DNA from 4 places in the Kaistia nematophila genome. Region 1 is predicted to be linked to each of the others. Evidence: predicted binding sites of a transcription regulator. Region 1 holds the regulator's gene; each other region holds the start of a gene.

Region 1 (7,359 bases):
GATAGGTGACGCGCTGATCGAAATCGGCCTTCTGCGCGGCGGTCGGCAGGTCGCCGTAGAGCAGCAGGTAGCAGGTTTCGAGGAAGTCGCCGTTTTCGGCCAGCTGCTCGATCGGGTAACCGCGATAGAGCAGCACGCCCTTGTCGCCGTCGATGAAGGTGATCTTGCTGTCGCAGGCGCCGGTGGACGTAAATCCGGGGTCGTAGGTAAAGCGTCCGGTCTTGGAATAGAGCGATCCGATGTCGATGACGTCGGGTCCGAGGGTGCCTTGCTTGACGTCGAAGTCCCAGGACTCGCCACCGACTGTGAGTGTCGCTTTGGTTTCGCTCATGAAACCTACCCCCTTGAATAATTGTTCTGTTCGGGCGGTTGCTCGCGCGCCTGTCAGGATGTGGATTTGGCAGCGCTGCCGAGAATTTTACGGACCGATGGGTATCCGATTTATTGCAGCGCGGCAAGCGGTCCGAAACTGGCCTATAATAAGGCTTTGATATCAAAGAGAAGGGCGGGCGGGCCCGGATCGGACCCGCCCGCGCAACAGGTTTTTCAGCTGATCTGGTCGGCGATGCGGCCGAGGCTTTCCTCGCGGCCGAGAACGATCAGCACGTCGAAGATGCCGGGCGATGTCGCGCGTCCCGTCAGCGCCGCGCGGAGCGGCTGCGCGATCTTGCCGAGCTTCAGCTCGCGCGACTCGGCGAACGCCTTGACCGCCTCTTCCGTCGCATCGACCGTCCAGTCGTTCACGCCGACCAGCACCTCGTGCACATCCTTCAGGAGCGCTCGGGCATTGCCGTCGAGGATGGTCGTCGCCTTCTCGTCCAGTGCAAGCGGACGCTGCACCATCAGGAAGTTGGCGCCGTCCTTGAGCTCGACCAGCGTCTTGGCGCGATCCTTCAGGCCGGGCAGGGCGAGACGGAGCTGTTCCAGCTTCTCCGGAGTCAGCTGCACCTCCATCGCCTCGCCGCCGGGCAGGTAGGGCAGCGTGTCGAGGAAGATCTTCATCAACGTCTCGTCGTCGGTCGCCCGCATGTAGTGACCGTTGAGGTTCTCCAGCTTGGCGAAGTCGAAGCGCGAGGCCGAACGGCCGACATCGACGATATCGAACCACTCGACCATCTGCTCGAGCGACATGATCTCGTCGTCGCCATGCGCCCAGCCGAGTCGGACCAGGTAGTTGCGCATCGCCTCGGGCAGGTAGCCCATGGCGCGGTAGGCGTCGACGCCGAGCGCGCCGTGGCGCTTCGACAGCTTGGCGCCGTCGGCGCCATGGATGAGCGGGATGTGCGACATCACCGGCACGTCCCAGCCCATGCCCTGGTAGATGATCATCTGGCGCGCGGCATTGGTCAGGTGGTCGTCGCCGCGAATGACGTGGGTGACGCCCATGTCGTGGTCGTCGACGACGACGGAGAGCATGTAGGTCGGGTTGCCGTCCGAACGCAGCAGCACGAGATCGTCGAGATCCTTGTTCGGGATCGCGACGCGACCCTGTACGAGGTCCTCGATCACCGTCTCGCCCTCGAGCGGCGCCTTGATGCGGATGGCGGGCTTGACGCCGGCCGGCGCCTCGGACGGGTCGCGGTCGCGCCAGGTGCCGTCATAGCGCGGCGCGCGGCCCTCGGCCCGCGCCTTCTCGCGCATCGCGTCGAGCTCGGCCGGCGTGCAGTAGCAGCGATAGGCCTTGCCGGCGGCGAGCAGCTCCTCGACCACCTCGCGATGACGCGGCGCGCGGGCGAACTGGAACACGGTCTCGCCGTCCCAGTCGAGGCCGAGCCACTTCAGGCCGTCGAGGATGGCGTCGATGGCGGCCTCGGTCGAGCGTTCGCGGTCCGTGTCCTCGATCCGCAGCAGCATTTTGCCGCCCGTATGCTTCGCATAGAGCCAGTTGAACAGGGCGGTGCGGCCACCGCCGATGTGCAGGAATCCGGTAGGCGAGGGGGCGAAGCGGGTGACGACCGGTTTGGACATGGACTGATCTCGATGTGCGGGGAGCCGCAAGGAAGCCAAGGGGCATGGAGTCTCGCCACTCGGCGATCTGCGGCAGGTCATGTAGCATAGGGTCGCGCAGGGGCCAAACGGGTTTGGAAACGCCCGGCCCGCTTTGCCCAGCTGCGAAAAGGCGGGGGCATGACTGAGCTCGATCCGCGCGAGAAGGAGGGGGTGCGCGATCCGCCGGACGCGTTGCGCGCCCGCCGACTGCTCGTGCCGGGCGGCGCCTCGCCGGCCACCCGCGCCGCTGCCGCGCTGGACCGCCTGCAGCTCGGCGCCGGCGCTTGGCTGGAGCGCGAGATCGAGGCGGGGCGCGGCTTTCCCTGGCTGCCCGTCCTCTTCGGCATCGGCGCCCTCATCTATTTCGCGCTGCCGTCCGAGCCGTCCTTCGCCGCGCTGGCGGGCCTCGCCGTCCTGCTCTGGGCCCTCGCGGTCTGGCGGCGGCAGAGCGCCGGCGCGGTCCGCCTGCTCATCGTGCTGGCGATGGCCGCGAGCGGCACGGCCGCGATGAAGCTCCGCACCGACAATCTGGCGACGCGGGTGCTCGAGCGGCAGGTGACGGGGACGGTCACGGGCTGGGTCGAGGACCGCAAGGCGCGGCGTGGCGGATACCGATTGACGCTGCGGGTCGCGAGCCTGGACGCAAGGCGCGTCACGACCGTGCCGCAGCGGGTCACCGTCACCGTGCGCGGCAAGACGGCGCCCAATGTCGGCGACGGCGTCTCCGTTCTGGCGCGGCTTCGGCCGGCTTCGGGGCCAGTGCTGCCGGGCGGCTATGATTTCGCCCGCGATTCCTATTTCCGCGGCATCGGCGCGACGGGCTTCGCCTATGGCGCGGCCAGGCCGGCCGACATCGGCCCAGCGCCGCTGTCGATCCGCCTGCGCCAGCCGCTGGAGGCCGTCCGCGAGGCGATCCGCGCCCGCATCGTCGCCGGCCTCGACGGCGAGAGCCGCTACATCGCCTCGGCGCTCATCATCGGCGACGCCGGCGGGCTGGCCGAGAAGACCGAGGACGACCTTCGCCTCTCCGGCCTCGCGCATGTGCTCTCGGTCTCCGGCCTGCACATGGTGCTGGTGACCGGCGTCGTGTTCTGGAGCGTGAGGGCCGGGCTGGCGCTGATCCCGTCGCTGGCGCTCCGGCGGCCCATCAAGAAGTGGGCGGCGATCGCGGCGCTGCTGGTCAGCGGCTTCTACCTGCTGATTTCCGGCCTCGACGTCGCCGCGCAGCGCTCCTTCATCATGACCTCGATCGTCTTCCTCGCCGTCCTGCTCGACCGGCGCGCGATCTCGATGCGCAATGTCGCGCTCGCCGGACTGCTGGTGCTCGCGATCACGCCGGAGAGCATCCTTTCCGCCAGCTTCCAGATGTCGTTCGCCGCCACGGTGGCGCTCGTCGCCGGCTTCGAGATCCTGGCCGACCGTCGCAGGCGCCGCGCCGAACCCGGCCTCGTTGGGAACCGCAGCGGGGCGGCGGCCGTCCCCCGGCGATTCGCCCTGTTCGTCGGCGGCATGGCGGTGACGTCGCTGCTCGGCGGCCTCGGCACCACGCCCTTCGCGCTCTATCACTTCCAGCGCATGGCGCCGCTGTCGATCCTCGCCAATGTCGCCGCGATGCCGCTGACCGACTTTCTCGTCATGCCCTTCGCGCTGCTCTCCGTGCTCGCCATGCCCTTCGGGCTCGAGGCTTTGCCGCTCTGGGTGATGGATTGGGGCATCGGCGGCATGCTCGGCGTCTCGGCGACGGTCAGCCTCTGGTCCGGTCAATCCGGCGGCGCGGCCATGCCGGGCGCCGCCGCGCTGCTCCTCTTCGTCGCCGGCTTCGTCTGGCTGGCGCTCTGGCACGAGCGCTGGCGGCTATTTGGCCTCCTGCCGATGTTGCTCGGCACCGCACTCGCCTTGATGCCGGCGCGGCCCGGCATCCTCGTCGCCGCGGATGGAAAGCAGCTGGCGATCCGTGGCGAGGATGGCGCCTATCGCATCGTCGCGGGCGATCCGGACCGCTTCATCAGCGAGATATGGCTGCGTTCGGACGGTGACGGCCGCGACGCCAGGGAGGCGGGCGTGGTTCAGGCGGGCGGCTGCGATGCGTCGGGCTGCGTGGGAATGTTGCCCGACGGCCGGCAGGTGGCGCTGGCGCTCGACCGATCGGCCTTCGAGGAGGATTGCCGGCGCGCCTCGCTGGTGGTGACACCTCTCGCCGCGCCCGAAAACTGCGCCCGCCATGCCGCCGTCATAGACCGCCATGTGCTGGCGCGCTCAGGCTCGATCGCACTGTCGTTCGCGGAGAAGGAGGAATCCCCGGGCCCGGCGCCGCAAGCCACGGTGCCCAATGCGCCGAAGCCAGATTCCTCGAAACTGGATGCTCAGAAGCCGTCAATTCCTGGCGCCGATGATGAGTTCGTCGGGCTCGCATCGGGACGCGGCTCGTCACGCTACGACATCGTCGAGCGAAATGCCGACGACGAGGACGTGCTCGCGCCAGAACCACCGGCCGAGGCCCCGGAAACCACAGCCGCAGCCGCGCCGCGCCCAGCCGTCGCTTTCGAGATCCGCGCCGCCTACCCGCCGGTGCGGCGTCCCTGGATGCCGGCCTATCAAGCGGAGCCGGCGGATCAGTAGGTGCGCAACAGGCCGACCAGCTTGCCCTGGATACGGACGCGGTCCGGTCCGAAGATGCGGGTTTCATAGGCCGGATTGGCGGCCTCCAACGCGATCGAAGCGCCCTTGCGGCGGAGCCGCTTCAGTGTCGCTTCCTCCTCGTCGACCAGCGCCACGACGATGTCGCCGGAATCGGCATTGTCGCTCTTGCGGATCAGCACCGTGTCGCCGTCGAGGATGCCGGCCTCGATCATCGAATCGCCACGCACCTCGAGGGCGAAATGCTCGCCGCCGCGCAGCATGTCGGGCGGCACGGCGATCACATGGCTCTGGGTCTGGATGGCCGAGATCGGCACGCCGGCGGCGATCCGGCCCATGACCGGGATGATCACCGGCTCGCCGGCCTCGTGCACGTCCTCCACCGGACGGGACTTGCCCAGGCTGCCCTCGATCACGCTGGGCGAGAAGGCCTGCTTTTTCGGCCGCGCCATCGCCGGCGTCATCGTCTCCGGCAGGCGGACGACCTCCAGCGCGCGGGCCCGGTTGGGCAGGCGGCGAATGAAGCCGCGCTCTTCCAGCGCCTTGATGAGGCGGTGGATGCCGGATTTGGAGCGCAGGTCCAGCGCGTCCTTCATTTCGTCGAAGGAGGGAGGGACGCCCGCTTCCTTGAGGCGCTCCTGGATGAACATGAGGAGTTCATACTGCTTCCGGGTGAGCATCTCGTTCTCGCGCTGCCAATCTTGCCAGGGATGACGACAGAATCGCCAAGGTACAAAACACGAACAGGATAGCTGTTCCCCATGTGTTCTGCAAGGCGATGGCTTGCGATGCGCGGCCGGGTTCGCGCGGGACGCGCGACTAGGGTGGCCCACGCGGTTGGGCACGGCGTGGCGGGGCGTCGTCGTCTGCTGTCGACCCCGGCGTGGGAGGTGGCCGCAGGCGTATCCTATTCGCCGATTGGATGTTTCCGGAGCGAGCCGAGATCCTGCATCCATAGGCCGCCATCGTCGACATGGGCGGGGTGGTAGAGGCGGTTGCGCGGGATCGTCTCGAAGGCGGCGTCCCGTTCCTCGGCCAGGTAGTCATAGCCGATCGGCTGGTCGGCGCGGTTCGGATCGAGGAAATTATAGAGGTCGCGCCGCGCCAGACGGCGTGCGGGGGCAATCATCTTGAGATGATACAGGTCAAGGTCGCAATGCCTTGTCTGGAAGCCGCCGTCCCTGGGAAACCAGAGGTCGTGCAGCCCCGTGTCCGTGCGCTCGGCCGGGTCGAACATCGTGAACAGGCAATAGCGGATCTTCTTCCCCCAGATGCCGTCGATGCGATAGGTCGTCGGCGTGTACATTTCCCGGAAGCGAAAACCCCAGGCGACGCGACCGGACTCGGCCATCAGTCGTCTGATCCGGGAGCGCACGCCGGCTTCGAAGCGCTCGTCCGGGTCAACGGCGAGGATCCAGTCCGCGCCGGCCTTTCGTGCCTCCTGAAGCAGGATGCGGCGACGGCCCGCCTCGGAACTGAACACGCCCGTGGCGGCGCGATCGTCGAACGCCACCCAGCCATCGACGATCGGCTCGATATTGGCGAGCAGGTTCGGTACGAGGTGCGCGTCGAAGCGGTAGCTGAAGACGGCGAACACCTGCGGACGACGGCGCCGCAGGGTGAGCCAGGGATGGCGCGGCGGCTGCGTCAGTCGCTTAAGGGTTATCATGCAGGGATTCCCGGCAATCGGTGGCGCGCCCTGTGCCGAGGTCGGAGGGCAGGAGACCCGAAAGCAGGGCCCCGGTGGCCCTGGCCAGGAGCGCCGCTCTGAGGATCGGCATGGCTTCAAGCACGGTCGCGAGTTCGTCTGCCTCGAGCCCCTGGCGCGCGAATTCGAGCGCAAGCGACGGCTGACGCAGGATTTCTTTCGCGATCTTGATCCGGCGGGCTCCGAAGACCTGCTGGCGCTCCTTGCCGTAGCGGACGCCGCGGCAGAACTGGTCGCGCAGGAGGGACAGAAGGCGCGTCTCGTTCAGATGCTCGGTCTGGATGCGCCCATCCCACACGGGCCTTAGGGGCGCGGGCAACCGTTCAAGGAACTCGGTGTCTTCGCCGCTTCTCAGGGTTTCATCGAACAGGCCGAACTCGTCGAACAGCGAGCGCTCATAAGAAGCGCCGAACCGGATCGTCTTCTCGGCCGGGAGCCGAGGCAGCCGGCGCATGAACATGCCGAGATGGGCGGCGCTGGCGACCCGGCTTTGCGGGGCGCTGTTGACGATGGCGCTGGCCACCGTCCGCGCGCCGGCCCCATGCGCCGCGAGCCGGTGCTGGATCCAGCCGGGACGGGCCCGGCAGTCGGCCGCGAGGAACGCCACGTAGCGCGCGCTGGTTTCGGCTATGCCCCGGTTGCGGGCGCCACCGGCGAACAGGCGCTCCCGATAGTCGAGGCACGGAACCTCGATGCCTTCGGCGCGCAGCACGTTGCGGACGGAGCCGCCACCGGAATTCACGACGACGATCCCCGTGGGTTCGCCCTGTTCCAGCAGCGATCTGACAGCCCCGATCACGTTCGACTGCGCCCTGTAGCTGAGCACGATCGTCGCGATGTCATTCGCCTTCAAGGATATCTCCCCGGATTGTCCCGGGAGCTGGCGCCTGCGCCCACCCTTCCTCGCCACTGCCCCCGCCGTCCATATCCATTCCAGGATGGCACCGGCCGAGCATAGCAGCCGGGGCCGGCCGGAATGGAGTGACCAACGTCACACCCGCGCAGCGCGGGCGCGGAACCCGGCG
Region 2 (7,359 bases), on a different contig from region 1:
CGACATGCTGGATATCATGCTGCAGGACCGAATCCGCCTTCCCGCCCTTCTCGACAAGGTGATGTCGCCAGCCGAGGCGGCGCTGCTGATCCGGGACGGCATGACCGTCGGCATGAGCGGCTTCACCCGCGCCGGTGACGCGAAGGCCGTGCCGTTGGCGCTGGCCGAGCGCGCCGCGACCGAGCCGTTCGGCATCACGCTGATCACCGGCGCCTCGCTCGGCAACGGCATCGACGAGGTGCTGACCCGCTCGCATGTGCTGAAGCGGCGGCTGCCCTTCCAGTCCGACCGCGTGTTGCGCGCCGCCCTGAACCGGGGCGAGGTGATGTTCATCGACCAGCATCTCTCCGAGACGGTCGAACTGCTGCGTTCGCGCCAGATGGGGCCGATCGACGTCGCCGTCGTCGAGGCGACCGCGATCACCCGCGAGGGCGGCATCATCCCGACGACCTCGGTCGGCAACTCGGCGACCTTTGCCATATTGGCGGAGAAGGTGATCATCGAGCTCAACATCGGCCAGCCGGCCGAGCTCGAAGGCCTGCACGACATCTATATCCCGACCCGCAGACCGCATCGCGAGCCGATCCCCGTCGTTGCGCCGGACAGCCGCGTCGGTCTGCCCTTCATCCCGATCGACCCGGCCAAGATCGCCGCCATCGTCGTCACCGAGCGACAGGACAGCTCCGCCGAAACCACGGCGCCGGACGCCGAAACGCAGGCGATCGCTGGCCATCTGATCGAGTTCCTGAGCCATGAGGTCCGCAAGGGCCGCCTGACCAACCAGCTGGCGCCGCTGCAGGCCGGCATCGGCTCGATCGCCAACGCCGTGCTGCACGGCCTGATCGACAGCCCGTTCCACGACCTCACCATGTATAGCGAGGTGCTGCAGGACAGCACCTTCGAACTGTTCGATGCCGGCAAGCTCGCCTTCGCGTCCGGTTCGTCGATCACGCTCTCCGCCGCCTGCCAGGCGCGTGTGATGCCGGAACTGCGGAACTACAAGAGCCGCCTGGTGCTGCGGCCTCAGGAAGTTTCGAACCATCCCGAGGTGCTGCGCCGCCTCGGTGTCATCGCCATCAATACCGCGCTCGAATGCGACATCTACGGCAATGTGAACTCGACGCATGTCGGCGGCACGCACATGATGAACGGCATTGGCGGCTCCGGCGATTTCGCCCGCAACGCCTATATGGGCATCTTCGTCACCAAGTCGCTCGCCAAGGACGGCGCCATCTCGCGCATCGTGCCGATGGTGCCGCATGTCGACCACAACGAGCACGACGTCGATGTCGTCGTCACCGAGAACGGCCTCGCCGACCTGCGCGGCCTGGCGCCGCGCGAGCGGGCCGAGGTGATCATCGCCAACTGCACCCACCCGAGCTATCGCGAGCTGGCGGCCGACTATTACCGCCGCGCCGTCCGCGATCATGGCGGCCAGACCCCGCATCTGCTGGCGGAGGCCTATTCCTGGCACCTGCGCCAGGAAGCGACCGGCTCGATGCTGCCGGCGGCGGAGTAGGGGGGGCGAAACAGACCAACGCTGTTCCCTCTTGCGCTCTATTCGACGCTAGCTAAGGTCGAGCAAGGGCTCTTTGGGGGGAACTTGGGGTGTTCTGGTGGCAATCAGTCGAAACGGCGCTGCGCAATCTTGGCGGAGTCGCCTCGCTGAAGGATTTGTACGAGGAGGTTAGGCGGGTTCGGACTGAACTCGGCGACACGGTTCCAGTGTCGATCGAGGAGGTTGTGCGAAAAGAGCTTGAGTATAATTCGTCTGACTCGAGCAATTGGCGTCGAACTAGAGACATATTCTTCAGTGTAAACGGAATTGGGCAGGGTGTCTGGGGGCTCAGAAGTCAGTTGGAGTCTGAGCCGCCCAGCCTCTAGTTGATCTAGAGTCAGTAGGGCCACCTAAGGCTGAAGAATGGCGCCTACCGCTCCAGCGTGAGGGTCAGCCAGCCTTCCTGCTCGCCCTGGCGCGTCAGCTTGAGGCCTTCGGCCTCATAGGCGGCGGTGACGGCTGGGCCCTGCGCCACCAGAAGGCCCGAAAGGACCACGGTCGCCTGAGGCGCGAGGTGCTGCACGATTTCCGGCGCCAGCGCGATCAGCGGGCCGGCGAGGATGTTGGCGACGACGAGGTCGAACGGCGCGCGCGCCGCCATCACCGGATTGCCGAAGCCTTCGGCGGTGGCGGCGTCGATCTTGTCGCCGACGCCGTTCAGCGCCGCGTTCTCGGCCGTGACGCGGGTGGCGATCGGATCGATGTCGGTGGCGAGCACCGGCTTCTCCCACGCCTTGGCGATGGCGATGGCGAGCACGCCGGTGCCGGTGCCGAGGTCGAGGATGCTCTTGTAGTCGTGCAGCTTGCCGAGCCGGTCGATCTCCTCCAGGCAGCCGGCCGTGGTGCCGTGATGGCCGGTGCCGAACGCCTCGCCCGCCTCGATCTCGATCGCGATGTCGCCGGGCTGCACCTTGTCGCGGTCATGGCTGCCATGGACGAGGAAGCGGCCGGCGCGCACCGGCTTCAGGCCCTCGAGCGACTTCGCCACCCAGTCCTCGTCGGCGAGCTCCGACACGACGAAGCGGCCGGCATCCGGGCCGAGCATCGCGGCGACGACGCGGGCGAGCGCCGGCTCGTCGGGCTGCTCCTCGAAATACACGTCAACGGTCCAGCTCTGGTCCGCCTGCTCCGTGGTGGCGGCGGAGGGGTAGCCGAGCGCTTCGTCCTCGCCGATCGCCTCGATCAGGCGGGTCGCGTCGGATTCCTTGGCGAGGTTGAGGGAAGCGATGAGGGTCAAGTGCGTGAACCTTGTCTGGCGGCGGATGATGACTTCATATCCGCCTTGGAACCGAATTGGGAATGCGCTTCATGGCCGAAACCGAAATCCGCGTCGATCCCTTTCCGAGCCGTGACGAGATGGATCGGCTCTGGCGGGCGGCGTGGCAGGCGGAAGGGCCGGCCGATCCGCGGGCGATCCTGTCGCGCAGCCTCGTGCATCTCGGCGCCTATGCCGAAGGCGCTCTGGTCGGCTTCGTCAATGTCGCCTGGGATGGCGGCATCCATGCCTTCCTGCTCGATCCGACCGTGCATCCCGACCACGGGCGCAAGGGGCTCGGCACGCGGCTGGTGCGCCGGGCGGCCGAGCTCGCGGCGGCGCGCGGCGCGGCGTGGCTGCATGTCGACTACGAGCCGCATCTCGCCGGCTTCTACCGCGCCTGCGGTTTCCGTCCGACCGAGGCCGGGCTGATGCGGCTGGAAGGCGACCGCTGAGGCAGACTGGAGTGGCAAAATCCGGCTCTCACCTCTTCCCGCGGGAGAGGTGAGACGTGGCGCAAAGCTACTTGCTTCGCGGCCCTAGTGTTTCGTCACGAAGCTGTCGACCACCTTCTTGCTGCCGGCCTTTTCGAAGTCGACCGTCAGCTTGTTGCCCTCGATCTCGATGACCGCGCCATAGCCGAACTTCTGGTGGAAGACGCGCTCGCCGAGCTTGTACTTCGAAGCCGAGCCGGTCGATTTCGCCACCAGCTCGCCCTCGATCTGCCGGGGGACGGCGCGGGCATGCGCCTGCGCCGAACCCTTGTTGGCCTGCGCACGCTGCCAGCCGGGCGTCGAATAGGTGTTGGTGAACGGGTCGGCGCGGTCGAAACGGCTGGCGCCGTAATTGCCGACGCCGCCGACATTGTAGCCGCCATAACTCGACGTCTGCTCGATCACCTCGACATGCTTTTCCGGCAGTTCATCGAGGAAGCGCGACGGCACGTTGGATTGCCAGAGGCCGTGGATGCGGCGGTTCGAGGAGAACCAGATCATGGCGCGCTGCTTGGCGCGGGTGATGCCGACATAGGCGAGGCGGCGCTCCTCCTCCAGTCCGGCGCGGCCGCTCTCGTCGAGCGAGCGCTGGTGCGGAAACAGGCCTTCCTCCCAGCCGGGCAGGAACACTGTCTCGAATTCCAGCCCCTTGGCGGAATGCAGTGTCATGATCGACACCGCGTCCTGGTTCTCGGTGTTGTCCGTGTCCATGACGAGTGCGATGTGCTCGAGAAAGCCGCCCAGCGATTCGAACGCCTCCATCGAGCGGACCAGTTCCTTCAGGTTTTCGAGCCGGCCCGGAGCGTCGGCCGAGCGGTCCTGCTGCCACATGTCGGTGTAGCCGCTTTCCTCGAGGATCATCTCGGCCAGTTCGCCGTGCTTCATGTCGTCGAGGCGCGAGCGCCAGCGGCCGAAGGAGGCGAGCAGATCGCGCAGCGCCGTGCGCGTCTTGGTCGACTTGATCTCTTCGGTCTGGATCAGTTCGTCGGTCGCCTCGATGATCGGGATGTCGCGCGCCCGCGCATGGTCGTGCAGCAGGCGGACGGTGGTCTCGCCGATGCCGCGCTTCGGCACGTTGACGATGCGTTCGAAGGCGAGGTCGTCGGCGGGTTGCGCGACGACGCGCAGATAGGCGAGGGCGTCGCGGATTTCCTGCCGCTCGTAGAAGCGCGGACCACCGATGACGCGGTAGTTCAAGCCGATCGAGACGAAGCGCTCTTCGAAGGAGCGCATCTGGAACGAGGCGCGCACGAGGATCGCCATGTCGTTCAGCCTGTGGCCCTTGCGCTGCAGCGCCTCGATCTCCTCGCCGATGGCGCGGGCCTCCTCCTCCGAATCCCAGGCCGAGGCGACGCGGACGCGGGCGGCATTGGGGTCGACGGCGTCGGTGAACAGCGTCTTGCCGAGGCGGCCCTCATTGTGGGTGATCAGGTGCGAGGCGGCGCCGAGGATGTGCGAGGTCGAGCGGTAGTTGCGCTCGAGCTTGATGACGACGGCGCCCGGGAAATCCTTCTCGAAGCGCAGGATGTTGTCGACCTCGGCCCCGCGCCAGCCATAGATCGACTGGTCGTCGTCGCCGACGCAGCAGATGTTCTTGCGGCCCTGCGCCAGCAGGCGCAGCCAGAGATACTGCGCGACGTTGGTGTCCTGATACTCGTCGACCAGCATGTAGTGGAAGCGCTGGTGATAGTCCCTGAGCACGTCGGGGTGCTCGCGGAAGAGGCGCAGGTTTTCCAGAAGCAGGTCGCCGAAATCGCAGGCGTTCAGCGTCTTCAGGCGGGCCTGGTAGGCCTTGTAGAGCTTGACGCCCCGGCCGTCGGCGAAGGAGCCGCCATCGCCCGGCGGCACGTCTTCCGGCGTCAGGCCGCGGTTCTTCCAGCTGTCGATCAGGTTGGCGAGCTGCCGCGCCGGCCAGCGCTTCTCGTCGATGTTCTCGGCCTGGATCACCTGCTTCATCAGCCGGATCTGGTCGTCGGTGTCGAGGATGGTGAAATCGGAGCGCAGGCCGACCAGTTCGGCGTGGCGGCGCAGGATCTTGACGCCGATCGAGTGGAACGTGCCGAGCCAGTTCATGCCCTCGACCGAGGGGCCGATCAGGTCGCCGATGCGGTGGCGCATCTCGCGCGCCGCCTTGTTGGTGAAGGTGACGGCGAGGATCTGGCTCGGATAGGCCTTCTGGGTGGCGAGCAGATGGGCGATCCGCGTCGTCAGAACGCGCGTCTTGCCCGTGCCGGCGCCGGCGAGGACGAGCACCGGCCCTTCCGTCGTCTCGACCGCCATCCGCTGTTCGGGATTGAGGCGGGCGACATAATCGGGCGTGGGGGCGGCAGCCCGGCCGAGCGCGCGCGCAGCAATGCCGCCGGGGCGCGGGGCGGGGGCGGAACTGTCGAAGGGAGCGGTCATCTCAGGGGCGGTCGATTCGAAGAGCTGGACATGAGAACAAATATGGACCGCGGCAGCCGTCCATGCCAGCTTTCCTACAGAAAGGGCGTCTCGCTGTCCAAGTGCGGAGCGTGTCTTTTCGAGGCCTCGGCCGTTTGCGGGCACCGGGTCGGCGCGCTACCTTATCGGCAGCAGAAGAGGAGTGCGGCGCATGCGAGCGGCTGTTTATGAGCGTTTCGGCGTTCCGTCCGAGGTCCTGAAGACGGGCGAGCGGCCGACGCCGCAGCCGGGGCCGGGCCAGGTCCGCGTCCGCATGATGCTGTCGCCCATCCATAACCACGATCTTTGGACCATCCGCGGCACCTATGGTCACAAGCCGGCCCTGCCGGCGGTCGGCGGCAGCGAGGCGGTCGGCATTGTCGATGCGCTGGGCCCGGGCGTCACGGAGCCCGCGATCGGCCAGCGCGTGGTGGCGGCAGGTATCGCCGACGCCTGGGCGGATTATTTCCTCGCGCCAGCGGCCGCCTCGGTGCCGTTGCCGGACGGGATCGACGACGATACGGCCTGCCAGCTGATTGCCATGCCGCTGAGCTCGCTGATGCTGCTTGAAGACCTGCAGATCGCCAGCGGCCAGTGCATGATCCAGAACGCCGCGAACGGCGCCGTCGGCAAGATCGTCGCCATGCTCGCCAAGGCGCGCGGCATCCGCGTCATCGGCCTCGTGCGCCGCGATGCCGGCATCGCCGAGCTGGCGGCGCTTGGTATCGGCGATGTCGTCTCGACCGAGGCGCCGGGTTGGGAAGACAGGGTCCGGGCGCTCGCCGGCGGGGCGCCGATCCTGCGCGCGGTCGACAGCGTCGGCGGCGAGGAGGGCGGTAGGCTCGCCAGCCTGCTCGCCGAGGGCGGGCTGCTGATGTCGTTCGGCGCGATGTCGAACAAGCCGCTGGTGATCTCGTCGGGGGACCTCATCTTCCGGCAGGTTTCGGTGAAGGGTTTCTGGGGCGCGCGGCGGATGGCGGCGACGGACCGTGGCGAACTGGGGCGTCTGATCGGCGAGCTGGTGCGGCTCGCGGCCTCGAGCGCGCTCCGCCTGACGATCGATGAGCGGTTCGGACTTTCCGATGCCGCTGCTGCGGCGGCGGCCAGCGACCGGCCCGGACGGTCGGGCAAGATCGCCATCGAAGGTTCACTGTGACGAACCAGCTGGTAGGCTATCCGGAGCCCCGCAACGCCACCGTGTGAAACCGTCGAATCCGGCTTCCGGCAGGCCGCGTCAACGGCAGGAAGTCTTTGGCGTGGCAGCCTGATTTTGCTAGGTTGCCGGCGACATGGCGAGCAAGCCGTGAAATCGCTTGGGAGGTTCTCGGAATGGTAGTTTCGGCGCTGCGCAACGATGGCGCGCGTGATGAAGTGGCTCTGGGCGCCGCGCTCGATCTTCTGCAGGAGCGTTTCGGTTCGCGCTTCACCCGTGGGCTCGAGATCCGGCGCCAGCACGCCAACACGACGACCTGGCTGCCGAACGAGCCCGCCGACGCCGTGGTTTTCGCGGCTTCCACCGAGGAAGTCTCCGAGATCGTGAAGATCTGCGCCGCGCATCGCGTGCCGATCATCCCGTTCGGCACCGGCACCTCGCTGGAAGGCCATGTCAACGCGCCGAAGGGCGGCGTCTC
Region 3 (7,359 bases), on a different contig from region 1:
GGCGGCGAGAAGCGTGCGGATCATCGGAGAACCTCCCTGGGATGCGCCCCCGCCGTGGCGGGACCGCAAGGCATGGAGCCAGGCTCCATCGACCGGTCAATCTGCCGAGCGGCGGCGCGGCCGTTCAGATGTCGAGTTCCTTGGCGAAGACCGCGCGCTCCTGGATGAAGCGGAAGCGCTCTTCCGGCTTGTTGCCCATCAGTTGCTCGACGACATCCTGCGTAAGCGCGATCTCGCCGTCAACGATGCCGACCCTAAGCAGCGTCCGCTTGCTGGGCTCCATCGTCGTTTCCTTGAGCTGTCCGGGCAGCATCTCGCCGAGGCCCTTGAAACGGCCGATCTCGACCTTGCCCTTGGCCTTGAACTCGGTCGCCAGCAACTCTTCCTTGTGCCGGTCGTCGCGCGCATAGAGCGTCTTGCCGCCCTGGCTGATGCGGTAGAGCGGCGGCACCGCGAGGTAGAGATGGCCCTTTTCGATCAGGGCCGGCATCTCGCGATAGAAGAAGGTGATCAGCAGCGAGGCGATGTGCGCGCCGTCGACGTCGGCGTCGGTCATGATGATGACCTTGTCATAGCGCAGGTCGTCGTCGCGGTAATGGCTGCGCGCGCCGACGCCGAGCGCCTGCATCAGGTCGGCGAGCTGCTGGTTCTGCGCCATCTTCTCGCGGCCGGCATTGGCGACGTTCAGGATCTTGCCGCGCAGCGGCAGCACGGCCTGGCTGGTGCGGTTGCGTGCCTGCTTGGCGGAGCCGCCTGCGGAATCGCCCTCGACGATGAAGATCTCGCTGCCCTGTGCGGCGGTCTGGCTGCAATCGGCGAGTTTGCCGGGCAGGCGCAGCTTGCGCACCGCCGTCTTGCGGTTGACTTCCTTCTCCTGCCGGCGGCGCAGTCGCTCCTCGGCGCGCTCGATCACCCAGTCGAGCAGACGCGACGCTTCCTGCGGGGCGGCCGTCAGCCAATGGTCGAACGGATCGCCCATCGCCTTCTCGACGATGCGCGTCGCCTCGGCGGTGGAGAGCTTGTCCTTGGTCTGGCCGACGAATTCCGGCTCGCGCACGAACACCGAGAGCATCGCCGCGCAGGACGTCATCACGTCCTCGGCGGTGATCGCGGCGGCGCGCTTGTTGCCGGTCAACTCGGCATAGGACTTCAGGCCGCGCAGCAGGGCCATGCGCAGGCCCTGTTCATGCGTGCCGCCCTCGGCCGTCGGAATGGTGTTGCAATAGGAGCGGACGAAGCCGTCGCCCGGATACCAGGCGATCGCCCATTCCGCCGCGCCGTGACCGCTCGCCTTGTCGGTCCGGCCGGCGAAGATCTGGCTGGTGATCAGCTTCTCGTTGTCGAGTTCGGCCGCCAGGAAATCCTTGAGGCCGGCCGGGAAGTGGAACACCGCCGTGGGCGGGGTCGCCGCATCCGGCTTGAGCAGCTCCGGCGCGCAGGACCACCGGATCTCGACACCGCCGAACAGATAGGCCTTCGAGCGGGTCATGGCGAAGATCCGCTCGGGGCGGAAATGCGCGCCGACGCCGAAGATCTGCTCGTCCGGCTTGAAGCGGGTGCGGGTGCCGCGGCGGTTATGGACCTCGCCGACCATCTCCAGCTTCGAGGTCGCATGGCCGCGCGAGAAGGTCTGGCGGTAGAGGCGCTTGCCGCGCGCGACTTCCACCTCGAGCGATTCCGACAGCGCGTTGACGACCGAGATGCCGACGCCATGCAGGCCGCCCGAGGTCTCGTATACCTTCGAGTCGAACTTTCCGCCCGAATGCAGCGTCGTCATGATGACTTCGAGCGCGGACTTGTCCTTGAACTTCGGATGCGGGTCGACCGGGATGCCGCGGCCATTGTCGGTCACGGTGACGCTGCCATCGGCGGAGAGCTCGACGTCGATGAAGGTCGCGTGGCCGGCGACGGCTTCGTCCATCGAGTTGTCGATCACCTCGGCGAAGAGATGGTGCAGCGCCTTCTCGTCGGTGCCGCCAATATACATGCCGGGGCGGCGGCGCACCGGCTCGAGTCCTTCGAGAACCTCGATGTCGGCGGCCGAATAGCTGGTTTCGGAGGGCGTCGCGGGCGCGGCGGCGCGCCGGGCGGCGGGGGCTTCGCGCGGTGCGGCTTCGGGCTTGATCGCTCGTGCGGTTGCACCGGATCCGAAAAGGTCGTCGGTCTCTGCCATGGTCATCCGTAACTGTGAGGTCGCTCAATGGCGCGGTCGAGGCGGCGAATCAAGATCGAATTTTGCCACGCCCCGGGACCCGGCGCGAGTGTGTTCCTCATTTGTTCGACTGGGCACCGGCTCGCCGCGATGCTTCGGCCGATGGCAGCCAAGGTGGTGAGAAGATTCGCGTTTTGCGAGTCTGGCCGGGGCCTCACGATTCCATGTTGCGGTCTGGCAACAGTCTGAAACCAACCCGCCGGCGGGGACGGCCAGCGGCCCCAATTGCCGCCTTTCAGCCATAAAGTCGAACGACCGTCCCCTTCATCCGGGGGCGGATAGGACAAACCTTGCGTATTGTCGGTAAAAATTCTCGTTGGTCTTCAAGGGCACACGTAGCTGTGATGGCGCGAATAGTAGAACGCGCCTGTATCGGCCTCGGATTCGCCCGAAACCAATTCCATATTTCGGGAAATCGAAATCTCCGCGCTGTCGCGGATCAAGCTGGGAACTTCGCTTCGACGACCCTGGCGGCCAAGCGGCCGCCGGTGGGCGCGAGCGTCAGGAATGTGTGGCGTACAATGCGAATGTGTAACGCGCTCGGCGGCGCCGCCCTCTTCTGCATCAGCGTGCTCGCCGGCCTTGGTTCTTGGTCGGGGCAGGCGCTGGCGCTCGACGCCAGGACGCTGGACCGCAACGCGTCGCCGGGCGAGGCGTTCCGCTTCGGCTTCAACGCCTACAAGCAAGGCGACAAGTCGACCGCGGTCGAGGCGCTGACCTATGCGGCCGACAAGGGCCACGCCGTCGCGCAGTGGAAGCTCGGGCGCATGTATGCCGAAGGCGACGGCCTGACCAAGGACGATATGAAGGCGTTCGAGCTGTTCAGCGAGATTGCCGACGCCCATGCCGACGACAATCCCGACGCGCCGTCCGCCCGCTTCGTGTCGAACGCCTTCGTGGCGCTCGGTTCCTACTATCGCGACGGCATTCCCAATTCTTCGATCCAGCCGGATTTCAGCCGCGCCCGGCAGATGTTCTCCTACGCCGCCTCGTATTTCGGCGACTCGGACGCCCAGCTCAACCTCGCCCGCATGTACTATGACGGCGAGGGCGGCGATCGCGATCCGCGCCAGGCGGCCCGCTGGGCCAAGCTCTCGGCCGACAAGGGCAATGTCGGCGCCCAGGCGCTGCTCGGCCACATGCTGTTCGAGGGCGACGGCGTCAAGCGCCAGCCGGTCGTCGGGCTCATGTTCCTGACCATTGCCCGCGATCGCTCCGGCACCACCGATCCCTGGATCATGAAGCTCCAGGAGCAGGCCTTCTCGGTCGCGACCGAGACGGAGCGCCGCACGGCGCTTGCCATGGCCGAGGATTGGATGGGCAAGAATCCCCAGTTCGTCCAGTAGCGCCGCCGCCCGGCGCTGACATTCCGGCAACACACGCTATCTCCCTCGTCATTCCCCGGCAGCTTGCCGGGGATTAGGCGTTCGATTGCTTGCGGCGGGATCGCGAATGCGGTCTGAATCGTCTCCTGCATTCGTCTGTCGCCCCAACCGCCCAAGGGGCGGTCGGCTTGGGCGGCCGGAAGGAGAAGCTATGACGCGCAGCTCGGTTCAACGGGCCCTGGTTGGCTGGTTGTCTGGGTTGCGTCGCGCGGCTCGCTGCCGCTTTGCGGCCGGTACGTCACCATGAGCGCCTGGCGGCTCTGCTTCATCCCCGGCCTCGTCCTGGTGACCATCCTGGCGATCTCCGCGCTCGTCAGCACGGCGGGAAAGGTCGAATCGGACATCGGCGCCCGCGTCGACCAGCAGCTTGCGCTCGACGGCCAGCCCTGGGCCTCGGCAGGGATCAGCGGCCGCACCGTCACCGTCATGGGCACCTCGCCGACGCTTCTCGCCCAGCGACTGGCGGTCGAATCGGCCGAGCGCGTCTGGGGCGTCGCCCGCGTCGTCGACGGCAGCGGCATCATCCCGCTGCAGGCGCCCTACACCTGGTCGGCGACGCGCGAGCCCGACCGCCTTCGCATCAGCGGTTTCGTTCCCTCGGAAGAGGCAAAGATCGCCGTGCTCGCGACCGCGAGCCGCGAACTGCCGACACTCGCCATCGAGGACGATCTCGTGCTGGCGCGCGGCCAGCCGGTCGGCTTCCTCGTGCTGACGGATTTCGCGCTCCGCCGCGTGGCGGAACTCGCCGGGGGAAGCGTGACGCTGACCGGCAACAACTTGTCGATCGATGGAACCGCGGCCGACGATGCCCGCTTCGCGTCGGCGGCGCGCGCGATCGCCGGCGGCGCGCCGGGCGGCGGCCAGTTCCGCAATGTCCGCGTTCTGCCGCCGCTCAGCCGGTCGTTCACCTGGACCGTCACCTATGACGGCAAGTCGGTCGAGCAGACCGGCTTCGTTCCGTCCGTCGCGGTGCGGCGCGATATTTCCGACGCGCTGGCGGTGGCGCTGCCCGGCGTGCCGATGATCGACCTGACGCAACTCGCCTCGGGCGGGCCGGACGGCTTCTCCTATGCGGCGGTCTTCGCCGCCTACCAGATGGCGCGGCTGAGCGCCGGCACCGTTACGATTGACGGATCGAAGCTCTCGATCGAGGGCAAGGCCAAGACCGTCGCCGATTACGAGATGGCGCTCGCCGAGATCGAGGCGCGCCGCAGCAAGCGGGCGATCGGCGTCGGTATAGGCTCGGTCGACCTGCTGCCGGCGCGGGTGGATCCGTATGTCTGGCGGGCAGACCGGACCCCGGAAGCCCTCGTGCTCACAGGCTATGTCCCGTCGCTGCAGGCGCATGACGACGTGATGGGAGCGGCGACGCGGCTTTTTCCGGATGTCGCCATCACCGACCATGTCCGGATCGCCGATGGCGACCCCAAGATGGACTGGATTGGCGCCCTCAAATACGCGCTCGAGCAACTCTCCCTGCTCGAGAAGGGCTCGGTGGCGCTGACCGGGCGCAAATACGACATCGTCGGCGAGGCGATTTCGACCTCGGCCTATTCCAACCTGCTCGAGGCGCTGAAGAAGACGCTGCCGGCCAGCATGGAGCTTCGGCGCCAGGCGGTGTCTCCCGGAGCGGTCTCGCCCTTCGTTTTCGCGGCGGCGCGCACGCCGGAGGTGTTGACGCTGAGCGGCTACGTCCCGACCGACGAGGTGGTGCAGAAGATCATCGCGGCGGCGCGGCCGAAATTCGGCCCGGACCGGATCGAGCTGCGCCTGCTGCTCGCCGGCGGCGCGCCGGACGGTTTCGTCGACGCGGTCGATACGGCGCTGCAGGCGATCAGCCGGTTGCAGGGGGGGCGCTTCGACCTGGTCGACAGCAAGCTTTCGCTTTCCGGCGTCGCGGTCTCGGAGGGCGCGCGCAACGCCATCGAGGCGACGGTGCGCGCGGATCTGCCCGACGGGTTCGAGCTGGCGCCGTCGCTGATGGTGGCCGTCGGCGGAGAGCCGCTTTCGGGTTCGGAATGCCAGGCGGCGCTCCGGACCGAGAGCGAGCGCGAGAAGGTGGATTTCGACGGTGCGACGGCGCGCATCCTGCCGAGCAGCTATGGCCTGCTCGATCGCATCGCCGCCATCATCCAGCGTTGTCCCGTGGCGACCGTCGAGATCGGCGCGCACACGGATTCCTCCGGCGGCACCCGCAAGAACCAGGCACTGAGCGTCGAGCGCGCCAATGCAGTCGTCAACCATCTGGTCGCTGACGGCGTCCGCCGCGAGCGCCTCAATCCGGTCGGCTATGGCGGCAGCCGTCCGATCGCCTCTAATTCGAAGGCGTCGGGCCGCGCGCAGAACCGCCGTATCGAATTCGGCATCGTCGGGCAGTGAGGAGGCGGGAATGGCTTATGTGATCGTCCATTACGTCCCCTTCCTCGTCGCGGCCGGCCTGCTCGGCTTCGTGATCGGCTGGTGGGCGATGGGGTCGGCGCGCCGGCGTTCGCCGGACACGGCCGGCGAGGGGGAGGCGGGCTCATGATCCTCCACGCGGCCGAAGTCTGGCTCACGCTGGCGGCCTGCTTCGTGCTCGGCGCGCTCGCCGGCTCGATCGCCCAGCGCGCCATTTCGCTGACCGCGCTCGGCCGGCCGCAGGCGCGGCTGATCCGCGGCATCGACCGCGTCATCCGCTGGCTCGAATGGCGGCTGCTGCCCTGGCGAGGCGCGGTGCCCGTGGTCCTGCCGCAGACTGTTCCCGTGCCGCCGCCCGATTTCGGCCACGTCCTGATTGATCTCGACGAACCGGCGCCCTATCGGAACGAGACCCCGCGCGCCGAAGTGGCCGAAATCGATCCGATCATGCTGCCTTCCGTCCTTCACGCGCCGGCGCCGGCAAGGCTTGAGCCGGCGCGGGCCGAGGCCGCCGCATCGCCGAACCAGGCCGAGGCCATCGCGCGCGCCGATGCGGCCGGTTTCCGTCCGATCCCCCTGTACGCGCCGCGCAATGGCCGGGCCGACCCGCTTTTCCTGATCCGCGGCGTCACCAAGCGCCATGCCGCGAAGCTCGGGCAGGTCGGTGTCTTCCATTTCAGCCAGATTGCTTCCTGGACGCCGCAGGAGCTTGCCTGGATCGCCGCCTATCTCGGCGCGGGCGATGGGCCCGCCGCCAAGGACTGGGTCGGCCAGGCGGTTCATTTCGCCGGCTCGGACCTGCCGATCGAGGTGCCGGTCAAGGCGCCTGCCAAGGCCAAGGGCAAGTCCACGAGCAAGGTGAAGCGGACAGAAGGCGGCGACGCGCCGCTGCGTCGCAAGAAATCTCCGGCCCGCAGGCCGAGGCGCGCTCCTGGGAGCCAGCAGGTCAAGGCGGACGAGGCATCCACGCCGGCGCCTGAGGCCGTTGCAATCGCTCCTGAAGAGGGCGCCGAATCCTAGAGCCCCTTCGGGCTGCCCGCGTGTCTGCGGGGGCTTCGTAGGCGGCTTGAAGGCGTGCGGGCACCGGCCCGCCAGTTCGACGGGCCAAGCGCCTGCAGTGTCAGGAATGCGGCGTAGGTTTAGCCGCGGCCGCCGCGATTGAGGTCGCGATTGATGACGAGAGCCGGTTCGCCCAGCCGGGCGCGATAGACCTGCAGGTTCTCCATGCAGCGCATGACGTAGTTGCGGGTCTCGGAGAACGGGATCCGCTCGATCCAGTCGACCGCGTCGACGCTCGGGTCGCGCGGGTCGCCATATTGCCGGGTCCATTGCGTCACGCGGCTGCGGCCCGCGTTATAGGCTGCG
Region 4 (7,359 bases), on a different contig from region 1:
GCTCAGCAGATAGACGTTGCGCGCGGCGACGCTGGTATCGGTCGAAAACGCAACGATCGGGATACCGGCGGGCCTTGCCACGGAGGCGGCCGCTGCGACGGAGGGCGAGAAGAGCGGACCCATGATGAGCTCCGCTCCCTGCGAGATCGCCTCGGTCGCCGCCTGACGGGCGCCCTCCGGCGTGCCGCGATCATCCTTGATGAGGATCTGCAGATTGGCGCCGCCCTGGAATTCGCGCAGCGCCAGGTCGGCGGCATTCTTCAGGTTGGCGGCGATGACGCCGGCATTGCCGGTGGCCGAGGAGGGCAAAAGCAGCGCGACGCGAACCGTGCCGTTGCCGAGCGTGTCGCCGACGACCGGCTGGCCCCCCGTCGCAGACGGCGTCACGCCGGCTCCGGTGCCGGGTCCTCCGACGGTCGAGGCACAGGCGGCCAACAGGCCGAGCGCGGCGAAACAGGATGCGAACAACCCTGCCCTGCCACCGTCCAGCCGTTCGGAACGGAACCAACCCACACGCCTTCTCCTGTTCAATCGCAAGATGTAACTGTACTGGAAAGCCCATGGTTGTTCAGCGGCAAAGAGCGGCGGTCTCGGTGAATTCAGGTCTGGTGTCACTTCTCCACAACGTCGGCGCGGGCGCGTCATGAGCGCTCCCGGACAGGCGGAAACGCCGGAAGCAGGGCACGGCGAAAGCCGCGCCTTCTATCTGATCGACGGCCAGCGCCTGCGCGCGCCACGGATCGAGCCGGGCCTCTACATCGTCTCGACGCCGATCGGCAATCTGCGGGACATCACGCTGCGCGCGCTCGCGACCCTCGCCGCCGCCGACGTCATCGCCTGCGAGGACACCCGCGTCACCCGCGTGCTGACCCGCCACTACGGCATCGACACCGAGCTATTCGCCTATCACGAGCACAATGCCGACCGGCAGCGCCCGAAGCTGCTGGCGGCACTCGCAAGTGGCAAGGTGGTGGCGCTGGTCAGCGACGCCGGCACGCCGCTGGTCTCCGATCCCGGCTTCCGGCTGGTCGGCGACGTGCTCGCGGCCGGCCATCGCGTCGTGCCGATCCCCGGCGCCTCGGCGCTGCTGACGGCGCTGGTCGCGGCGGCGCTTCCGACCGACACCTTCCTGTTCGCCGGCTTCCTGCCCAACCGCACCGTCGGCCGCAAGAAGCGGCTCGCGGCGCTTGCCGACGTGCCCGGCACACTGATTTTCTACGAGTCGCCGCATCGAACCGCGGATTCGCTCGCCGACATGGCCGAGACGCTCGGCGGCGACCGCCCGGCCGTGGTGGCGCGCGAGCTGACCAAGACTTTTGAAACCGTCCGGCGCGGCACGCTCGCTTCCCTCGCCGAGGCCTTCGGCAGCGAGCCGTCGCCGAAGGGCGAGATCGTCATCCTGATCGGCCCGCCGATCGATGCCGAGCCCGATGCCGACGAGGTCGACACGCTGCTGGCGCGGCTGCTGGAAAGCCACCCGCTGAAGGAGGCGGCGTCGCTTGCCGCCACCGCGACCGGCATGGCCAAGCGCGACCTCTACCAGCGCGCGCTGGAGCTGAAGGCGGAGGCCGCCGAGGCCGAGGATGACGAAGACGGCGACGACCCGGGCGACGACGACGATGGCGAGGCCTGACCGCCGCGCCTCGGAACGACGCGGCCGTTTCGCCGAAACGGTCGCCGCCCTCTATCTCAATCTGAAGGGCTACCGCATCGTGGCGCGGCGCTTCCGCAGCCCGCTCGGCGAGATCGACCTCGTCATGCGGCGCGGCGACATGCTCGTCTTCGTCGAGGTCAAGGCGCGGCGGACGCGCGACGCCGCCATCCTGGCGATCACGCCGGCGGCGCGCGACCGCCTCATCCGGGCGGCGAAGAGCTTTATCGGCCGCCATCCCGAGACGGCAGGGCTAGCGCTCCGCTTCGACATCGTCGCGATCCTGCCGCGCCGGCTGCCGCACCACATCGTCGACGCTTTTGCTCGGGATCGCTGACGACGGCATTGCCATTCGGCCCCGCCACACGACATAAGAGGCCTATTCCGCATTGGGGGCCTATATGTCGCTTTCCGTCGCCGTCCAGATGGACCACATCGCCAGGATCAACATCCGCGGCGATTCCACCTTCGCCCTGATGCTGGAAGGCCAGCGGCGCGGCCACAAGCTCTACCACTACACGCCCGACCGCCTGTCGCTGAACGACGGCCGCGTCGAGGCGGCGATCGAGGCGGTCACCGTCCGCGACGTTCCCGGCGACCATTTCTCGCTCGGCGAGGCGGAGCGGACCGATCTCTCGACCATGGACGTCGTGTTCCTGCGCCAGGATCCGCCCTTCGACATGGGCTACATCACGACGACGCATCTGCTCGAGCGCATCCATCCGAAGACGCTGGTCGTGAACGACCCGGCCGAGGTGCGCAACGCGCCGGAAAAGATCTTCGTCACCGAATATCCGAAGCTGATGCCGCCGACCTTGATCTCGCGCGACGCCGACGAGATCCGCCGCTTCCGCCAGGAGCATGGCGACATCATCATCAAGCCGCTGTTCGGCAATGGCGGCGCCGGCGTCTTTCGCCTGTCGGAAGGCGACCAGAACCTCGCCTCGCTCTTGGAGATCTTCTCGGCCGCCTATCGCGGCGAGCCCTATGTCGTGCAGCGCTACCTGCCGGCGGTCCGGGCCGGCGACAAGCGCATCATCCTGGTCGACGGCGTCGCCGTCGGCGCCATCAACCGCGTGCCGGCGGATGGCGAGTCGCGCTCCAACATGCATGTCGGCGGTCGGCCGGAGCCGATCGAGCTGACCCGGCGCGACCGCGAGATCTGCGAGGCGATCGGGCCCGACCTGAAGAAGCGCGGCTTCGTCTTCGTCGGCATCGACGTCATCGGCGACTACCTGACCGAGATCAACGTCACCTCGCCGACCGGCATCCGCGAGGTGAAGCGCTTCGGCGGCGCCGACATCGCCTCGCTGGTCTGGGACGCCGTCGAGAGCAAGCGCTAGGGTTAACGGATTGCTACCAGGATCCGCGCCGCGAGGCCGGCGCGGATGTTCACGACCTGTTCTTGTATTCGCCCGAAAGTTGACGTAGCGTCATTCCGCAACGGGGATGACGGATATGGTCGCGCATGTCACGACGGTGGCGTTCCAGGGCATCGAGGCGGTGCCGGTCGACGTCCAGATCCAGATCGCGCCGGGCTTTCCCGGCATAGTCATCGTCGGCCTGCCGGACAAGGCCGTGGCAGAAAGCCGTGAACGGGTGCGCGCCGCCCTGCACGCCTCCGGCCTCGCTCTGCCGCCGAAGCGGATCATCGTCAATCTGGCGCCGGCCGACCTGCCGAAGGAAGGCAGCCACTACGATCTGCCGATCGCGCTCGGCCTGATGGCGGCGCTCGGCGTGCTGCCGGGCGACCAGCTGGCCGATTTCGTCGCGCTCGGCGAACTGGCGCTCGACGGCACCATCGCCTCCGTCGCCGGCGTGCTGCCGGCGGCGATCGGCGCCAACGCCATCGGCCGCGGGCTGATCTGCCCTTCCGCCTGCGGCCCGGAAGCGGCATGGGCCGGCGGCGGCATGGAGATCCTGGCCCCGCGCAGCCTGATCGCCATCGCCAACCACTTCAAGGGCACGCAGGTGCTTTCGCGGCCCGAGCCGGCGCTGAAGCGCGACGGCGCGGCGCTCGCCGACCTCGCCGACGTCCGCGGCCAGGAGAGCGCCCGCCGCGCGCTGGAGATCGCCGCCGCCGGCGGCCACAACCTCCTGATGGCCGGGCCGCCCGGGGCCGGCAAATCGATGCTGGCGAGCCGCCTGCCCTCGCTGCTGCCGCCGCTGTCGCCGAAGGAACTGCTTGAGGTGGCGATGATCGCATCCATCGGCGGCGAACTTGCCGGCGGCAAGCTGACCGACCGGCGTCCGTTCCGCGCGCCGCACCATTCGGCCTCGATGGCGGCGATGGTCGGCGGCGGCCTGCGCGCCCGGCCGGGCGAAGCCTCGCTCGCCCATCACGGCGTGCTCTTCCTCGACGAACTGCCCGAATTCACGCCGCAGGTGCTCGATTCGCTGCGCCAGCCGCTGGAGGCCGGCGAGGTGATGATCGCCCGCGCCAACCATCGCGTCCGCTATCCCTCCCGCTTCCAGCTGGTCGCCGCCATGAACCCGTGCCGATGCGGCATGGCAGGCGAGCCGGGCATGAGCTGCAAGCGCGGCCCGCGCTGCGCGGCCGACTATCAGGCGCGGCTGTCCGGCCCCTTCCTCGACCGCATCGACATGCGGATCGACGTGCCGGCGGTGACCGCGAGCGACCTGATCGGCGCGACACCTTCGGAAAGCAGCGCCGTCGTCGCCGAACGTGTGGCGGCGGCGCGCGCGCTGCAGGCCGAGCGGTTCGAGGCGCTCGGCATCGACGACATCCGCACCAACGCGCAATGCGGCAGCGCCCTGGTCGAGACGATCGCGACGCCGGACAAGGCCGGGGCGAAGCTGCTTGCCGAGGCCGCCGAGGCGCTGCGCCTTTCGGCGCGGGGCTATCATCGCGTGCTGAAGGTCGCCCGCACCATCGCCGACCTCGACGGCGCCGAGACGGTCGGCCGGCCGCATCTCGCCGAGGCGCTCCGCTACCGCATCGCCGGCGACCGGCTGCTGGCCGCCGCCTGAGCACGGCCGGAGGCCCGGCCGGCGACTCTGGATCGGCCCGATATTTCGACCGCTTGCCGGCTGGACGCGCCATCGCCGTCAGCGACCGGGCCAAACGACGGAACCGCGGACGGCCGAGACCGAGAAAGCGCTTCGTCACCGAACTGTCGGAGAACTGTGTTCTTCTCCGCAACGGGGTCAGAAATCCCGGCGGGAAAGCGTTGGGGACCAGCAGGAGAAGGTCAGATGGTCAAGCGCGGCAATGCGGCGACCCAGCAGGTTCTGCGCGTATCGGAAGCGATCATTGCTTTGCCGGCTCTATCGAAGCGGGCAATTGGCGGTATAAGACTCCCGATGCCGAAAGCCCTTCGCCCTGCTGCCATCCTGCCTGAAACGCTCGGTCGAATCGGAGCGCTGGAAGTGCGCCTTGCCGCCACGCCGCGCGAGGTAAAGAAGGCGCAGAAGCTGCGCTACAAGGTCTTTTACGAGGAGATGTCGGCGATCCCCGACGTGCAGGCGCAGCTGTCGCGCCGCGATCGCGACGGTTTCGACAAGATCTGCGACCACCTGCTCGTCATCGACCACGACACCCGCCTCGCTTCAGGCGAGGCGGCGATCGTCGGCACCTACCGCCTGCTGCGCCAGGAAGTGGCGAACCGCCACACCGGCTTCTACACGGCGAACGAATTCGACATCGGGTCGCTGCTGGAGCGGCATAGCGGGCTGAATTTCCTGGAGCTCGGCCGCTCCTGCGTGCTGAAGCCCTACCGCACCAAGCGCACGGTCGAACTGCTCTGGCACGGCATCTGGAGCTATGTCCGCAGCCACGGCATCGACGTGATGGTCGGCTGTGCCTCGCTCGAAGGCACCAATCCCGATGCGCTGTCGCTCCCCCTCTCCTTCCTGCACCACAGCGCCCGCGCCCCGGCCGAATGGACGGTGAGCGCGCTGCCGCACCGCCGCGTGCCGATGGACCGGATGGCAGAAGACGCGATCGACATGAAGGCGGCGCTGAAGACGCTGCCGCCGCTGATCAAGGGCTATCTGCGCCTCGGCGCCTATATCGGCGACGGCGCCGTGGTCGACCGCCAGTTCGGCACGACGGACGTGCTGATCGTGCTGCCGGTATCGGCGATCAGCGAGCGCTATGTGAACCACTACGGCGTCGACGCCACCCGCTACGCTGCCTGAAGGCCGGCAACCGCGGCTCCGGATGCGGGCCTAGCGGGGAGGAAAGGCGCGGCCGGGACGCGACCGGTAGGTCGGCAGCGTCCAGCCGAAGGTCAGTGCGCCTGCCCGCACCGCGAAGGCCGAAAGCGCACCCAGCACGGAAGCGGTCCAGAACGGCACGCCGAGCAGGATGGCGAGCACGAACAGGGTCGCGCCCACCACCGTCGCTGTCACATAGATTTCCCGGCGCAGGATCACCGACGGCTCGCCGGCGACGATATCGCGGATGATGCCGCCGAAGGTCGCGGTGACGACGCCCATCACCACCGCGCCGAAGGGGCTGGCGCCCGCGTCGAGCGCCCGCGCCGCGCCCATGACGCAATAGCCGGAAATGCCGATCGCGTCGGCCCAGAGCAGCAGGCGGTAGCGATATTCGACGAAGGGCGCGACAAAGTAGACGAAAACGGCGGTCGCGACGCAGAGCACGACCGGGGCGGGCTGGGTGATCCAGAACACCGGCGTCGCGCCGAGGATGACGTCCCGCAGCGTACCGCCGCCGACGCCGGTGATCGACGCCAGAAAGGCGAAGCCGACGATGTCGAGCTGCTTGCGAGACGCCGCGAGCGCCCCGGTCAGGGCAAAGACGAAGACCCCGATGAGATCGAGGCTGTAGAGCACGGGAGCATCCACAGCCTCGTCCGCCTCAGACGGAGTTGGGCGAGGAATCGCCGGCTTCGGTCTTCGCTTCCCTCGGCTTCGGCGCGCCCTTGGCAACGCCGACCATGGCCGGGCGCAGGACGCGGTCGCCAATCACGTAGCCGGACTGGACAACCTGCATGACGGTGCCGGCCGGCTGCTCGGTGGTCGGCACCTCGAAGACGGCCTGGTGCAGATGCGGATCGAACTTCTGGCCGAGCGGCTCGAGCTTGCGGACGCCGTGGCGCTCCAGCGAATTGACGAGATCGCGCTCGGTCATCTCGACGCCGTCGATCAGCGCGGTCAGCGCCTCGTTGCCGCCGCGCGCCTCATCCGGAACCGCCTCGATGGCGCGGGCGAGGTTGTCGCCGGCGGTCAGCATGTCGCGAGCAAAGGCGGCGATGGCGTACTGGCGCGCATCCGCGACCTCGCGCTCGGTGCGGCGGCGCAGGTTTTCCATCTCGGCGATGGTGCGCAGGACGCGATCCTTCAACTCGGTCGCTTCAGCCTCGAGCGTCGCGATGCGAGCCGCCGCGGCGTCGCCATCCGCAGCCGTCGCGGCCGCGTCGGCGGCTGCATCGGTGGAGGAGACGGGCTGGGTATCGTCAGACATGGCGAACTCTCTTTTGATCAGAACCAAAGGTTAGGCCCGATATCATGAGTTTGGGGCAGAAAATCAAGCTCTGCGCCCCTCCGCCGCGCCGCGATATGGGGCGGAAACGGACGGAAGGACGCTAGAGAACGATCACGCCGTGATGCAGCGCCTCGGCCTCGGGCTCGATGTGGATCAGGACTTCCGAGCCCTCGATCGCCTTGTTCAGTGCCGCCTCGATGCGATCGCAGATGACATGGCCGGCGGCGACCGTCATCGA

The links. The regulator LexA, encoded in region 1, represses DNA repair genes until DNA is damaged. The targets are predictions, from matches to a motif close to TGTTCNNNNTGTGTTCNG.
Region 2: the regulator LexA is predicted to act here: its motif matches at 5,743-5,760, upstream of OSH07_RS09625 (ATP-dependent helicase).
Region 3: the regulator LexA is predicted to act here: its motif matches at 2,265-2,282, upstream of parE (DNA topoisomerase IV subunit B).
Region 4: the regulator LexA is predicted to act here: its motif matches at 3,041-3,058, upstream of OSH07_RS00410 (YifB family Mg chelatase-like AAA ATPase).

What each region holds. Positions count from the first base shown of each region.
Region 1 is NZ_JAPKNK010000008.1:154,818-162,176, forward strand. Features, by position in the region: gene gltA (citrate synthase) at 1-331, opposite strand, end outside; gene gltX (glutamate--tRNA ligase) at 547-1,968, opposite strand; gene OSH07_RS18160 (ComEC/Rec2 family competence protein) at 2,128-4,608, shown strand; gene lexA (transcriptional repressor LexA) at 4,602-5,306, opposite strand; gene OSH07_RS18170 (glycosyltransferase family protein) at 5,534-6,295, opposite strand; gene OSH07_RS18175 (glycosyltransferase family 2 protein) at 6,282-7,187, opposite strand.
Region 2 is NZ_JAPKNK010000003.1:228,404-235,762, reverse strand. Features, by position in the region: gene OSH07_RS09640 (acetyl-CoA hydrolase/transferase family protein) at 17-1,519, shown strand; gene OSH07_RS09635 (50S ribosomal protein L11 methyltransferase) at 1,929-2,795, opposite strand; gene OSH07_RS09630 (GNAT family N-acetyltransferase) at 2,867-3,268, shown strand; gene OSH07_RS09625 (ATP-dependent helicase) at 3,353-5,710, opposite strand; gene OSH07_RS09620 (zinc-binding dehydrogenase) at 5,901-6,884, shown strand; gene OSH07_RS09615 (FAD-binding oxidoreductase) at 7,058-7,359, shown strand, end outside.
Region 3 is NZ_JAPKNK010000002.1:499,712-507,070, reverse strand. Features, by position in the region: gene OSH07_RS06700 (hypothetical protein) at 1-24, opposite strand, end outside; gene parE (DNA topoisomerase IV subunit B) at 125-2,173, opposite strand; gene OSH07_RS06690 (tetratricopeptide repeat protein) at 2,734-3,558, shown strand; gene OSH07_RS06685 (OmpA family protein) at 3,841-5,976, shown strand; gene OSH07_RS06680 (hypothetical protein) at 5,987-6,124, shown strand; gene OSH07_RS06675 (hypothetical protein) at 6,121-7,014, shown strand; gene OSH07_RS06670 (lytic transglycosylase domain-containing protein) at 7,134-7,359, opposite strand, start outside.
Region 4 is NZ_JAPKNK010000001.1:81,348-88,706, reverse strand. Features, by position in the region: gene OSH07_RS00430 (penicillin-binding protein activator) at 1-387, opposite strand, end outside; gene rsmI (16S rRNA (cytidine(1402)-2'-O)-methyltransferase) at 644-1,633, shown strand; gene OSH07_RS00420 (YraN family protein) at 1,584-1,988, shown strand; gene gshB (glutathione synthase) at 2,053-2,994, shown strand; gene OSH07_RS00410 (YifB family Mg chelatase-like AAA ATPase) at 3,110-4,642, shown strand; gene olsB (l-ornithine N(alpha)-acyltransferase) at 4,976-5,812, shown strand; gene OSH07_RS00400 (trimeric intracellular cation channel family protein) at 5,843-6,481, opposite strand; gene grpE (nucleotide exchange factor GrpE) at 6,495-7,100, opposite strand; gene OSH07_RS00390 (cation diffusion facilitator family transporter) at 7,222-7,359, opposite strand, start outside.